DNA from 2 places in the Chryseobacterium sp. FW101-FHT12H09 genome. Region 1 is predicted to be linked to the other one. Evidence: riboswitches for the same ligand, from Rfam matches in the RefSeq annotation. Region 1 holds a riboswitch; the other holds the start of a gene.
What was found. Region 1 has a riboswitch for cobalamin ahead of AC3WRL_RS09415 (TonB-dependent receptor plug domain-containing protein). Riboswitches for the same ligand answer to the same signal wherever they lie in the genome.
Positions count from the first base shown of each region.

Region 1 (7,634 bases):
GTATTTTTAAAATACTCGCTTCCAGCAATTTCATACCATTCATTATCATCCGGTTTCCCATTTTTATTTCTGTCATAAGCGACCATAATAATTCCAGGCTCACAAGATCCTGAGCGAGGTTCATTTGCATTATTCCCCCAGAAAGCATTTCCAAGGATTTTGAAATCCCGCCCATTCATATTTGGTATGGTATGATCAAAGCCTAAAACTACATATCCTCCAAAACCACCTAAACTAATCATCGAGGTATTAGAACCCACCAAAGATCCTCTGGCTTTTTGAAGCATACTGCTGGAAGTATCTCCAACCATATATTCAGGAATTTCGTTGGTAAACTGTCCTACAGCAGGACGGAAATCCAATACATTGGAAACATATTTACTGTAAGAACCGGGTTCTTTATTGACGATAATTGTTGATTGATACGTTTTTACTTTTCCGTTCTGATCTATTTTTAAAGTAAGAGGGTATGTTTTAATATAGGGACTGATAAAGTCCAGCTCTGAGCCCTCAGAAATAATGGAGTCTTTAATGCTCCATGTCATTTTTCCTGAAACATTCGCGGCAATATTCAGAACGTTGAAACGGTTGATCGTATAAGATTCTTCCAAACCATTAAATGGTGAATCTTCATCTCTGTCACTTTTACATGCGGTCATTCCTACCAATAGAAATACCGCCAGTACAGTTTTTAAAATTTTAAAAATATTTCTGTCCATATCTTAGATTCAGTTTATTTGTATAAAAAGGTGAAGTGTGCCGGGATATTTCCACCCTCGGTTTTCCATTTAAAATGTCCACTTTTATTAAAGCAGTAGACAAATCCTGTAGACACATAATTCCGGGCGTCTGTAATGTAAATATCTTCTGTGATCGGATTTACAGCTATTCCGTAAGGTGCTTTAATACCATCTACGTATTCCTGGTCAATAATTTTATTGGAAATGATCTGCTCGGTTTTTACATCAATAATGCCAAATGATTTAGAATAAGAATGGGTATTGTAATTAAACTCATTCCCGTAATAATACAATTTGTCATTAACGATGGTCATTTCGCTTACTGCCACATGAAAATCTTTTTTCAGCACTCCTGTTGCAGCATCCACTAAATATAAACTTGAAGGGATGTTATAATAATCCCCTCTGGAGCTCACATATAAATCGCCGTAATTGTCTTTTTTAAGACGGTGAAGATTAATTGCCACATCCAATTTCCTGGTTTCTGTAAATGAATTGAGATCAATTACCGAAACCGTTTTATCATAATTAGGAACCATATACCCTCCCGAGTTAGCGACAAAAAGCTGATTGCCTACAATCTCCATTTCTTCAGGCTGATATCCCACTGTTACCTGTCTCTGAATGGAAAGTGAAACCGTATCAATTTCTACAACCTTTCCTTTAGGAGCATTAGGATTGATATCAACAGGTCCGGCATAACTGCTTGCAAACGCTTTTCCATCTTTAAATTTGATATATCTGCAATTCTGTAACTGAATTGTTTTAATACGCTTTGCTGTTTTAGCATCTAATACCTCAATTTTATTGGAAACATTTACAATCACATAGAGTTTACTTCCATAGATCTGGATATCATTTCCAACATCACCCAACTCCTTTACGACATTGGGATTGATTTCACCATAAATATTACGTCGGTACACTCCTGTTGTATAATCAAAAAAGTCCAGCGTACATTTATTACTTCCCATATTTCCCTCATTAAGAATATAAAACCCTTTAATAGCCGTATTTTCTGGCTGTGCCAGACCTTCCTCTTTTTGCTCACGGGGAATATATTCATCTGTTCTGCAAGAAAAGAAGAAAAGAAGCAGACCGATCAGGAGGCAAAAGTTTAATTTTCTCATAATGTAAAACTTACAATTAGTTTAAAAGTTCTTCCAGGCATAGGGTAATTCAGTACCACATCATAGTATTGATTGAAAATATTGTTGACCTCCAGGCTCGCTTTAATTTGATGTGTCTGCCAGTTGAATTTTTTTTGCACCGATAGATCGTGAGTATACCAAGGCTGAACATAATTGTATTGAATATTGTTTTGCTGGCCGTCATATCGTTCCCCTACATAAACAAAACTATAATTGAAACTCCAGTCTTTGTAATCTGCCATTGTCGTAAAGTTTCCACTATGCCATGGAGTATATGGAATCTGATCCCCGAAATAGCTTTCGCTTCGATCAGAAAAATCCCGTGCCCGCTGAAAGGTATAGTTGACCTGAGGTCTTATGGTTACATTTCCAAAATTCAGATCAGCCTGTACGTGAACATCAGTTCCCAGGATCTCTACATTTCCGAGATTCAGCATTGTCCATCGGAATAAGTTTCCTGTGGGAGCTGCAATAATTTTATCTTCCACCTTATTGAAATAGCCATCTACTGTAGCATAAACACCCTTTAAAATCTGATGATGATAGGATTTCCCATAGGTAAAACCTACGTTATACTGATTTGTAAATTCAGGTTTTAGAAAAGCATTTCCAATTACCGTATAATACAGATCATTGAAAGTAGGCATCCTGAAAATTCTCTTGTAAAAAGCTCTTATGGTTATCTCCTTAGAATTAAAAGGCTGATAGGACAGAAATGCCGCTGGTGTCCATTCTGTTTTATCCGGAGATTTAGAATTTTTCTCAACTTCTTCACTTACAAAAGTACCCAGAACACTTCCTAAAAATTTGAACCGCCGCCACTGGTAAGTCGTCGCAAAAGCCATTAATGTAGTATAACGGGTAGGGTAGGAAAAATTAAACAAATTGGCATCCAGATTATTATACTGAAAATCTACACTCGCACTTATATCCCAGTTGGATGTTATAGAATACATATTGGATGAAGAAACATATACTTCACGCTGGATATAACTGTTGCGAACAGGAAAAGCCGCTTCTGTAGAAACTGTATCTGCATAAAAAGTATAATCGTAAGCAAATTTTGCTCTAAGCTGTGTTTCAAATTTTGGAAATAGTTTTTTCCTTAAACTGGCTTGAACAAAGTAGCTTTCATCCCGTAATCTTTGTCCCCGTGCACCAAAACGATTATTAACAATCGCTGCCGGAATTCCACGATCAGACAGATAACCATATCCTCTCACACTCCAGTTTCCATCTTTTAAATCCCCATGAAGACTTGTTTCAAACCTTTTTGATTTAATATCAGAATCAAATCTTTTGGCAATTGTATCATTGGCAATTTCTCCATCAGGATATTTCTTTCTATATCTAAATTTATAAACTCCGTCACTTTGTATAAATTCAGAGCTGAAGCTTGCCGATATTTTCTCAGATATTTTTTGTTCTAACCGAAATGAAGGATTAAATAAATCAATGGAACTGTTTTTAAATCTTACGACAAGATTGGTTTTTTTATTTCCTTTAAAAGTTGGGATTTTTGGCTGCAGATAAATGGAACCCGAAGAACCAAAATCTTTTGCAGGCTGAAAAATTTCACTTTTCTGCCCGTTATAAAGAGAGATTTCTTCAAGATCATCAAGAGAAAATCGCCCTAAATCCACAATCCCATTTTGAGCATTTCCCAACTGGATACCATCATAGAAAACACCAACATGCTGGCTTCCCATGCTACGGATATTGATGGTTTTCAGACCTCCGATCCCGCCATAGTCCTTAATTTGAATCCCCGCAAAATACCGGAGAGCATCTGCTACGGAATGGCTGTTAAGTCTCTCTAATTGTTCTCCCGATATTACCTGTGCCGGAAGGATCTCTTTAAAGGTCTTTTTCTGAATATGTACAGGAACAATGACCTGTTCTTTAATAGTATCCCTCGACTGAGAAAAGAAAAGCTGAGCGAATAGCACAAGAATTGTGATAATCGTTTTATTCGTTTTATAAAAAGTAAATTTTGGTTCCATTAGCTCATTGAGAATAATTTTAATGCTAATGGATATAAGAAAGCAGCAATGATATTGTACAGCTATAACTGCACAGAATCATTGTTGTCCTAAGCTTTATTCCACGAAAGCATCAAACTTTAATCTTTCCGGCAGGTCTTCTGACTTACTCTATTTTTGAAATCCTTCCCATTAAAAAACAGTGGATATATGCTTCAAAAACTTTTGTAGAGCTTACAGCAGCGGGTCTGTTCCGGATTTACACCGGATTCCCTTTTAAGAGCTTTTTATGGCTCACCAGAATCCGGCAAAGATAGAAAATTCTGCTTAGAAACAATACGCAATCTAACAAAATGACAATCAACCACATATAAGCTAACATTCCGTTACTATTGCAACGGAATGTTGTGTGTCATTCTGAACACAGACTGTAAGTCGGCGAACGGAGTTCGGAAGTGGGGTGAAGAATCCCGATTAAGATTTACTTTATTCATTCATTAGATTGTGATTATAGAGATTGCTCCTTTGTCGGAATGACATTCCGGAGAGAACACAGAAGCTTAAAAAAAATCCTCTAAAGCATAACGCTCTAGAGGATTCGCTAAAAAAAATACATGATTATGAATATTGTACTATTCCTAATCACTCACAAAAATGAACAAAAATTATTTCCAAAAATTCCATACTTTGCCATCAAACATGGCAAAAGTCTTACTTCTTACGTCATAGCATATCGTTCCCGGATATGGACTTGGCATTGTCTCTACATTAGAGACATGGGGAAGGATCAATGCTTTAGTATCGGATTCCAGAACCAACGCTCCTCCTGTAGCAGCAGAAGTCGCGGCGCCTATGATCATACTGTTTACAGAGGCTGCCTGCGGGGTGGATGTGTTAAAAGTAACCACAGCAGTATCGCCGGGATCACTGAAGTTTACCACTCCCGAACTGGTAACACCCTGTATCATCTTGTTATACATTCGTATCGTTCCTGCAGAAGGAGTGGAGTTTGCCTCTGTTAATACCGGAAGGATGATCCCTTTGTTTTTTCCCGTAGGAAAATCCAGGATTCCGCTCCCTCTTATCGTTTCCGTTTCTACACCCATCTGAGCTCCGGCAATACCTGCTATACACAATGCCACTATAGATAAGGTTTTCTTTATATTGCTTATGCTGTATATATTTTTCATTATTCTGCTTTTTTGTTGATTGATCTTTCCGCAGACCGATTAGTCATTACACGATTTTTCAATACATTTCCATGAGGTTCCGTTGTATAAACTGAAACAGTTTTTAGAGGTATCATAGATCAGCATTCCTGCTACAGGATCGGTGATCTTACCGGGAACTGTTCTTGTAATTACCAGCCCGTTGAAGCCTGACTCCAGTGCGATAAAACCATTAGGAATCTTAGCCGGCCAATCCTTTTGCAAAGAACTGTACCCTGACATACCCATCTTTGTAAAAGCGGTAGGAGTCGCCGTAGAGGCTGGCTTCGTACAGGTAGTTACCACGCATACTCCTGTAATAGTGAATGTGCTTGGAGGTGAATCACATCTATTTACCGTATCTCTATAACTAACCGTATACACTCCTGCCTTGCTTACGCTGGTAGGGTCGGCTACTTCAGCTCCCGTACTGTCCCGCCATATCAGGACCAGGTTATGGGGATTAGGATTTAAAGGCACCACAAAGCTGTTTAAGTTAACCGATCCACTTCCGCAAGGAACAGAAGTCTGCCTAAGAACCGGGGCTACTTCAGCATTACACTTAAAGATCACTTTACTGATACTGTTATAAGTACCTGAATCTTTACCAAAATTAAGAGATATTCCCATTCCATTATCGGTATTAGGATTCGAATTAATTACATTTTTATAAGCTAAATCATTATCTAAATTACTATTCAAAGCAAAATAGTTCGCCGAATAATATCCACTCCATGGGGTTCCTGAAACATACTGGAAGGCCTCGTAAGTGCCTTGCTTTTGTACACCCACCGTATAATAGGGTGCCTGGCCAGTTACAAATCCCGGACCACTGTCCCCCCCATTAAGGTAAGTATCCCAGCCATGTGCTACTTTTACCAGCTCTGTGTTACCAGCAGGGATCTCTACTTCATAATCTATGGTCATAAATGTTTCAGGATTTCTGTAATAATAATATATAGTCAGAAAATAATCCCGCCCATTTTTAGTGGCCTTGAGGCGTATCTTATTATGTTCAATTCCATCGGCATCCGGACCTGTATCCTCCTGGCACGTATTTGAAACAATTGTAAGGCGACCTCCATCCGAAAACCCTGAAGAGGCTTTCAGTGTACCGGTCGTATATTGAGTACTCCCAATTCCCAGTATAAGACCATGCGTAGTACCAGGCACTGAATAAGGACTGGAAGTTCCGCTATCTAATCTGTCCTCACTTTTATAAATCTGGCCCTTTCCATTTCTTACAATCTGGATATTCCCGGCACCAGTCATAATAACACGAAGTCCGTCTGTGCCTTTTGTACCACCACTGTTATTAAGTGTAGTTCGTCCAGAACAAACTATAGTACAATTATTATCGCCCGGTGTAAAAGCATACACCTGGTTTGTGGCTGGTCTATTGAGATCTGAAGATTGAGTCGATGAGGCCGTAGGAGATGATGAAGCATTATTCAGCCATCTCTTATGGCTACTATCAGAGCCATAGAAAAGACCTATACTCAAACCACTTGGGCTACCTGATGCAAATTCCTGTTTATAAATATATTTTATTTCGTTAGTCTCTTCATAAAGTTTTACCTGAAAAGAAATATTTTTATCGTAAAAACCAGAACCATACCGTTTCCAGTCTCTCCATTCCATGGTAAAAACCCTGTTGGGAGCGGTACCGGAAGTAGCATAGCTGGCTTTCCCCAAACGACCATCCAAATCAGCCCAAAAGGGAGCTAAAAATCTTTTCCAGGATAAAGGTTCATTATTATTAGAACTATAAGGGCTTCCACCTTCAAATGACAATGTTCCATCAGAACTGGCATATACCTGGGTATAATCCTTACAGCCAAATTTAAAACTAAAACCGATAGGCAATGCTCCGCTAAATCCGGTATCAACCTGAATACTGCTTACCCCTGTGCCTCCCGTAAGATAGGTGAAGTTTCCCGACGATGCAGAAAAGGCATAGGGAGTAGTAGTATTTGCCATCCAATTTTGCGATTCCTGAGCTTTAAGCCCGGCCGGAAATATCAAGAGTAAGAGGGTCAGTATTGCAACGAAGCAACTGACCTTCTTCTGAAGATTTTCTTTCATTTTGTTTGTGTTTTAAGTTCGTAAAATTAGATGTTTGCCTGATCAACAGGAAACATTCAACCAGCTATTAGTATGCTATACATAACTGATTTACAATGCATTATACTGATATATTAAAAATAATTGATATACTACCAGAGAAAATATTTTAGATTTTTTTCAATAGAACAGTACGAATTAGAATCATTCTGACTACCTGGTAAAATTTGTTCGTAGAAATACATTGCCTGGAGAAATCTGACAAGTTTGCTTTTCAGGTAAAAAAGCAGATTTAAAACCGCAAAGAAAGATACCTTACCATTTCTCCTTAACCTCAATGTTTTTTTAAACATTTAATCTATTTTAAGTGCTGGAATACTGCGTAAGAAGAACACAGAAGTTTTTAAAAAAAATCTCTGATTCTACAAACTTCAATAGCGAAACATCTTTTTGCTAAATTAAACCCGATCACATGATCCTCAGGAAGTC
Region 1 covers NZ_JBYTCP010000002.1:804,169-811,802, reverse strand. The annotation lists gene AC3WRL_RS09425 (cell surface protein) at 1-719, opposite strand, end outside; gene AC3WRL_RS09420 (YncE family protein) at 734-1,870, opposite strand; gene AC3WRL_RS09415 (TonB-dependent receptor plug domain-containing protein) at 1,867-3,894, opposite strand; cobalamin riboswitch at 4,008-4,190, opposite strand; gene AC3WRL_RS09410 (hypothetical protein) at 4,539-5,063, opposite strand; gene AC3WRL_RS09405 (hypothetical protein) at 5,103-7,166, opposite strand.

Region 2 (7,634 bases), on a different contig from region 1:
AGGGAATTTACATTCTGAAATTAGATAACTCTAGTTTGAAGTTTATCGTTAAATAAAAATTTAACTTAATTATAAATATAATGGCTTCTCTTTAATTAAAGAGAAGCCATTTTACTATTAAATATTATTTTAATTCTCTTTAGCTGTGCTTATTACCTTTTATTATACAATCATTCAAGAGATTATTTTTTAAATAAAAAAGACTACAATTTTCATTGCAGTCTTTTTAGTTATCATTAACTGGATATTTATTTACCCATGTTTTTTAATTGATTAATTTGATCCATATAACCGCTCCAACCCACTGTTGAAAGAACAAAGATCATGTATATTAAACTTAGAATTCCTATAATAAGACCGATAATACATAATATTCTTCCTACTTTCAAATTATCAAAATCTGAATATAAACTTGGATTTTGTTGATATAAAGCATTATCCTTATTATAAAGGTTCATTCCGATTAATCCGCAGATTACTCCAACAATTCCGTTACAGCAGCAACTTCCTAAGATTGCAACGATTCCTAATACTAATACTGTTGTTGCGTTTGGTAATTTTTGATTCATAGTTTTTTATTTTAATAATTTTAATTTATTGGTAAAGGATGTCTGTAAAAATAGGAAACTACCATGATAATTGAATTAATAATTGCTAAAAAAACTAATGCATTACCGTAATTTCTTTTTTTGTCAATAAAATTCAACCCCACAGTACATAAAAAAAGCAGTAAGGTATATACTGCAGGAAACATATGAAAGGCTTCCGAAAATTTTCCCTCAAAAACCAAAACTATTGCTCTTTGTGTACCACAACCAAAGCATTCTATTCCTAAGAATTTCTTACTTGGACAAGGCAGCATAAAATCTTCGATTTTCATTTTTGGTATTTTTACTATTATTATCTAAAATTAAGAAGAAATTTTAGCTCTGAGATATTGATGCGGAAAAAAACATTCTTCCTGCATTTCAAATGAGCCCTGAATGGCAATATAGGGATTCCTCAAAATCTCTCTGGCAATAAAGATCAGATCTGCGTCTCCTTTTTGTAAAATATTTTCGGCTTGTTCCACTTTAGTTATCAAACCTACTGCTCCTGTCTTTACTACAGCTTCATTTCTTACCCGTGAAGAGAAAGGTACCTGATAACCATCAAAAACAGATATTTTTGCTCCATGGATATTTCCACCACTGGAAACATCTACTAAATCTACATTATGATCCTTTAAAACTCTTGCCAATTCTACACTGTTATCAACACTCCATCCATTTTCAGCATATTCAGTTCCTGAGATTCTAACAAATAGTGCTACATTTTCGTTCAACTCATCATTAACTGCGTCTACAATTTCTAATAGAAATCTTATTCTGTTCTCAAAACTTCCCCCATATTCATCTGTTCTGATATTAGAAAGTGGAGATAAAAATTGATGGATCAAATAACCATGTGCCCCATGAATTTCTATGATGTCAAAACCAGCTTTAACAGCTCTTCTTGCAGCAGTCTTAAAATTTTGAACCTGTTCTTTAATTTCTTCAACAGTTAAAACATGTGGAATTCTTTCAGTCGGATGATAAGGAATTGGACTTGGAGCAAGAGTTTCCCATCCTTCCTCCATGGGAATCTGAATATTATTCCAGGTAGATCCTTTTCTTCCAGCATGCGCCAGCTGGATTCCAATCTTACTTTCAGAATTTGAATGAATGAATTCTACAATTTTCTGAAGCTTGGCCGCCTGTTCGTCATTCCAGATACCCATACATTTATTGGTAATTCTTCCACGAGGTTCAACACCCGTTGCTTCAACCATTACTAATCCTGTTCCTCCTTGGGATCTACTTCCATAGTGGACAAAATGAAAGTCATTTGCTAATCCGTTTTCACACGAATACATACACATGGGAGACATTACCCAACGGTTTTTCAGTTCAACATTTCTAAACTGTATTGGAGTATATAACATCTTTATCTATTTTGGATTTTAATATTAAATGACGGAATAAAATTGGCTTGCCTACGTGCTGAAAAAGAACTAATTTTATCCCCCCTTTTTAGGCTCCAATATATGAAAAAAGACATACAGATCGGCTATGAATACTTTAAAAATAGTAGCGAACTGAACGATATAGAAAAAAAACTTTTCGAAAGAGCGAAACTAGCTCGTGAAAATGCTTATGCCCCTTATTCTGAGTTTTTTGTTGGCTGTTCCATTTTGCTGGAAAACGGTGAAATTTTCTCTGGAAACAATCAGGAAAATGCAGCCTTTCCTTCAGGACTTTGTGCTGAGAGAACAGCTTTATTCTGGGTTGGTGCTAACTTTCCGGATCAAAAGATCAAAAAGATCTTTATCGTGGGCGGACCTAAAGAATTTTCTGAAAAGAATCCTCCTATCCCTCCATGTGGAGCGTGCAGACAAAGTTTAATGGAGTACGAAACAAAGCAAAATGAAAATATTGATCTTTATTTCTCAAGCATGAATGATGAGATTGTAAAAGTTCATTCCATTAAAGATCTACTACCTTTCTATTTTGATGCTACGTTTTTATAATCACTAAGAGTAAAATCATGAAAGTTTAAATTTGCTTATCAATATCATTTAATAACAGAATATTTCGTGATTTCTGATTTAAAAAAACACATTTTAATAGATAAAATTGGCGTTTCTTTTTAAAAACTTATCTTTGCAAAAATTTTGGTTTTCAAGCTATTGAAAATAATAGGGAATTGGGTGGAAAACCCAAACTGTCCCCGCAACTGTAAATCGCAACTATCATATTCTATAACAAACCACTGTGCAAACGGGAAGGTATAGAAAAGCGAAAGTCAGGAGACCTGCCAAAATGATAATATCAAAAATATATTGCTTTCGGAGGAAAAGTAAAATAGTATGAAAAAAACTTTAGTACTACTTTTATCGTCATCTGCCTATTTTTTTTGTCTGGGACAGGAGAAAGCAATTGACACCGTGTATATTTTTGACAACCAAATGAATAAAGTAAAGCTTTTTCATAAGGTAAATACGATTACTCCACAAGATGTGGAAAAAAACTCCACCAATCTTTCAGAGCTTCTACGTTTCCAGTCCAGCGTTTACATTAAAGAAAATGGCCGTGGTGCTGTATCTTCGCCTTCATTTAGGGGAACAACTGCACAACAGACTGCTTTTGTATGGAATGGGATTAATATTAACTCCATATTTCTTGGACAAGGAGACATTAATAATATCCCTTTATTCGGATATGATCAGATTGGAATAAAAGCAGGTGGTGGAAGTGTCATTTATGGAAGTGGTGCTATTGGAGGAAGCATTCATCTCAATAACAATTTAGGCTTTAATGATGGCTTCAAAGCATCTTTATATTCTGAGGCAGGTTCTTTTAACACCTTTAATAATTTTGCTCAAGCTGCCTATAGCAATGATAAGTTCAGTTTTAAAGTTTCGGGAAATCACTCGATCAGTCAGAATGATTATGAAGTTGAAGAGAAAAATTACCTAAACAGAAACGGGAAATATTACAATACAACATTTAATGTTGGTATATCATACAAAATTGCCAATCATCAAACCCTTTCGTGGCAAAGTCAGTTTTTTGATTCCGCTCAAAACTATCCCATTTTTGTCGAAAATGGGAACAGAACAAGATATGAGACACAAAGTACCAGAAGCTTACTTTCTTGGGACATCAATAAAAGTAAATTTTCGAATAGCCTAAAAGCAGCTTATACAGAAGAAAACTTTCAATATTTCGGCAATTATAACGCTCCAAAAACAAGTGGATCTACAGGAAAGAATTACATTTTTAAAAATGATTTTAACTATTTCATTGTTCCAAAACTGAATTTTAATGTAATTACTGAATTTCAGGTGAATAAAGGAGAAGGATATCAGCCCGTCATCCCAGGTATAAAAACAGAGGGAATTGGAAATGTAAGTAGAAATGTGGGATCTGTGGCTGGATTATTACGCTATTTCCCAACGAAAGATCTGCGTTTTGAGGCTGGAGTAAAAAAAGATTTTGTTGAAAATATAAATGCACCTCTGCTTTATTCATTATCCGGAAAATGGGATCCTCTACAATGGTACAGCGTAGGTTTGAATATATCCAAAAACTTCAGATTTCCCACTTTCAATGAGCTGTATTGGAATCCCGGGGGAAACCTTGATTTAAAACCAGAAACATCATTCCAGATAGATATGGATCATGATTTTAAATTTGGTGCGTTTAAACTTACATTAAGCCCATATTATCTTAATATTTCAGACAATATTGTTTGGCTTCCTACAGAATACGGTTATTGGTCTCCTGTAAATATCAACAAGGTGGAATCTTATGGTTTAGAATCTCAGATTACATTTGATAAAAAATTCAATGAACACCATTTCAGATTCAATGTTGGATATACCTTTGCCAAATCAATTAACAAAGAAACTAAGAACCAGATGGTATATGTCCCACTTCATAAAGTTTTTGGAAATTTTGATTATCAGTACGATTTCTTAAAATTTTATGTTCAGGGTTTATTTAACGGTCTTACATATACCACAACCGATGAAAAAAGAGAAGACGCTCTGGATCCTTATTTTGTTTTAAACACTGGAATTTCGGCAACCATCCTAAAAAAATACATCATAGGGTTTAAAGTAAATAATTTAACCAATACTGTTTATGAAACGGTATCCTATTATCCTATGCCAAAACGAAACTATAGTATTTCAGCAACAATAAATTTTTAATTAAAAATAACATGAAAATAACTAAACTCTTACAACTTTTATTTGCTACCATATTGCTATTCAATATTTCGTGTAGTAACAATGATGATGATACATTACCAGTAATTACTTATGAAAATGGTTTCTTAATCGCTAATGAAGGGAATTTTGGAAAGCCTAATGCAGAAGTAACTTTTGTTTCAAGAGATCTGACTTTTAGCCAGAACAGTATTTTTTCTAAAAACAATGGAACTCAACTGGGAGATGTTTTACAATCTGTAGCATTCAATGGTGACAAAGCATATCTTCTGTTGAACAATTCCAATAAAATTCAAGTGGTTAACCGTTATACTTTTAAAAGTACAGGTACAATTACTGATCAAATTGATCAGCCTCGTTATGTTGCCGTTACTACTAATAACGTATATGTAACTAACGATAAGTATAACGGTGCAAAATATGTAAGCATTTATAAAAGCTCAGATTTATCTTTCGTTAAAAAAATTACGTTCAATGATGCTGTAGAAAGAATTGTTGAAGCTGGAGGAAACATTTTTGTTCAAAATGCAAGTTTTGGTTTTGGAAACAAAATTACCTACATCAATACTTCAAATAATGAAATACAATCTGTAATCACATTACCAAACGGAAATATCAACAGAACTATTTCTTATAATGGAAATGTTTATGTTATTGCTTCAGAAGCTACAGATTCCTATATTTATCAGATCTCTAATACTGGAAACATTACCAAAACGACTACTTTAACAGGTATTGCTAATGCCACCAATCTTCAGATAGATGGCGGGAAGTATTTCTTCTCTTCTGCCAACAAAGTATATTCAATGAATATGACATCTAATATCACTCCTACAACTCCTATTATTACAGCTGTAGACGGTGGACAATATTATACTTTATATGGATTTAGCGTTGTAGATGGAAAAATCTTCACATCAGACGTTAAAAACTTTACTGAAGACAGTGAAATTACAGTATATACAACTTCAGGATCAAAGATTAAGTCCTTTACAACGGGTAAAGGTTCTAATGGTGTATATCTGAATTAAGAAATTTATACTTCGATATACAAATAAATTTTATTTTTTTTCATCATTTGTGTTTTTTCCGGGCTGCCTTAGGGCAGCCCGGATTTCTTTTATAAAAGATTTAAATAAAAAAGATCTGAAATAGTTTTTCAGATCTTTTTTATTATTTGAAGTTTTATTTTAAATTTTAGCTTCTAGTCCTAATTTTTCAGCTTCAATAATTACGAATCTTTTCGCCTCATCATGGTCATTTAAAATTTCACCTTCTAAAATAGCTTCTTTTACTTTTTCTTTTAAAATCCCAATCTCGCGTCCCGGTTTAAGATCAAACATCTCCATAATTTCTTCTCCTGAAATTGGGGGCTGAAAGTTTCTTACCTGGTCTTTTTCTTCAACCTCTTTTATTTTGACGGCAACATATTCAAAATTACGTTTGAACTTATCCTGTTTTTTAGAATTTTTCGTCGTTATATCTGCTTTACAAAGTGTAAACAGATCTTCCATATCTTCACCGGCATCAAACAATAGCCTTCTTAATGCAGAATCGGATGCATCATCTGTAATCAAAGCAATTGGACGGGATGAAAGTTTTACCATTTTCTGGACATACTTTAAATCTGGACCTAAAGGTAATTTAAGTCTTTGAAAAAGCGTTTTTGCCATTTTTGAACCTAAAAACTCGTGTCCATGAAATGTCCAGCCCGTTCCCTCAACAAATTTCTTTGTGGGAGCTTTTCCAATATCATGAAGCAATGCTGCCCAACGTAGCCAGAGTTTATCTGTATTTAACGAGATATTATCTACCACTTCTAAAGTATGATAAAAATTGTCTTTATGGGTTTGTCCTTCTACCTCTTCTACTCCTTTCAGCTCTATTAACTCTGGGATAATGTATTTTAAAAGCCCTGTCTGTCCTAATAAACTTAATCCGATAGAAGGCTTTTCAGACATCATAATTTTATTAAATTCCACCATGATCCTTTCCATAGAAACTATTTTAATTCTTTCTACTTCCTGACTAATCGCCAATAATGAATTTTCTTCTATTGTAAACTGTAAGGTAGAGGCAAAACGAATTGCCCGCATCATTCTCAGTGGATCGTCAGAATAAGTCTGGACAGGCTCTAAAGGTGTTCTTAAAATTTTCTTTTCAAGATCTTCTATCCCATTAAAAGGATCAATAAGTTCTCCAAAATTATCTTTGTTCAAAGAGATAGCCATTGCATTAATGGTAAAATCCCTTCTTTTCTGATCGTCTTCCAGTGTGCCTCCTTCTACTTCAGGTTTACGACTATTTTCAGTATAGCTTTCCTTTCTTGCTCCTACAAATTCTAATTCAAGATCTCTATATTTGATCATCGCTGTTCCATAGGTCTTAAAAACAGAAACTTTTAACTTAGGATCAATTTCTTCAGCTACACTTTGGGCAAGTTCAATTCCACTCTGCTCAGTAACAAAATCAATATCTGTAGATGCTTTTCTTTTCATCAATAAATCCCGAACATACCCACCAACAATATATACTGACTGATTATTTCTGGCCGCTACTTCCGAGATTATTTTAAAAAGCTTTAGATTTTTATTTTGAGTAAGATTGATGAACATATTTATTATTTAATGTAAAACCACTAAGAAATCCAGTTGTAGATCAATGTTTAAAAACTGATGTATTTTAAACAAACTCCATCTTTCTTAATTTCCTAATGGTTAAATGATCTGCAAAGATAATTAAAATCTTGTTTTCTATTCCCGAAGAACTTTTATTCTATTATCACTCCATATTTTTATAACCGAAGATCCTGAAAACTTAGAAACCTTTTCTCGATCTTCTTCCACGGCATAATCAACCAAATTGATTATTTCTGAGGAAA
Region 2 covers NZ_JBYTCP010000001.1:798,287-805,920, forward strand. The annotation lists gene AC3WRL_RS03590 (endonuclease) at 1-56, shown strand, start outside; gene AC3WRL_RS03595 (CCC motif membrane protein) at 249-569, opposite strand; gene AC3WRL_RS03600 (DUF2752 domain-containing protein) at 590-880, opposite strand; gene namA (NADPH dehydrogenase NamA) at 911-1,963, opposite strand; gene AC3WRL_RS03610 (cytidine deaminase) at 2,066-2,548, shown strand; cobalamin riboswitch at 2,677-2,854, shown strand; gene AC3WRL_RS03615 (TonB-dependent receptor plug domain-containing protein) at 2,888-4,735, shown strand; gene AC3WRL_RS03620 (YncE family protein) at 4,747-5,784, shown strand; gene AC3WRL_RS03625 (CCA tRNA nucleotidyltransferase) at 5,944-7,368, opposite strand; gene AC3WRL_RS03630 (L-threonylcarbamoyladenylate synthase) at 7,507-7,634, opposite strand, start outside.
Region 2: linked by a shared signal. The riboswitch ahead of AC3WRL_RS03615 (TonB-dependent receptor plug domain-containing protein) and the one ahead of AC3WRL_RS09415 (TonB-dependent receptor plug domain-containing protein) in region 1 are both predicted to bind cobalamin.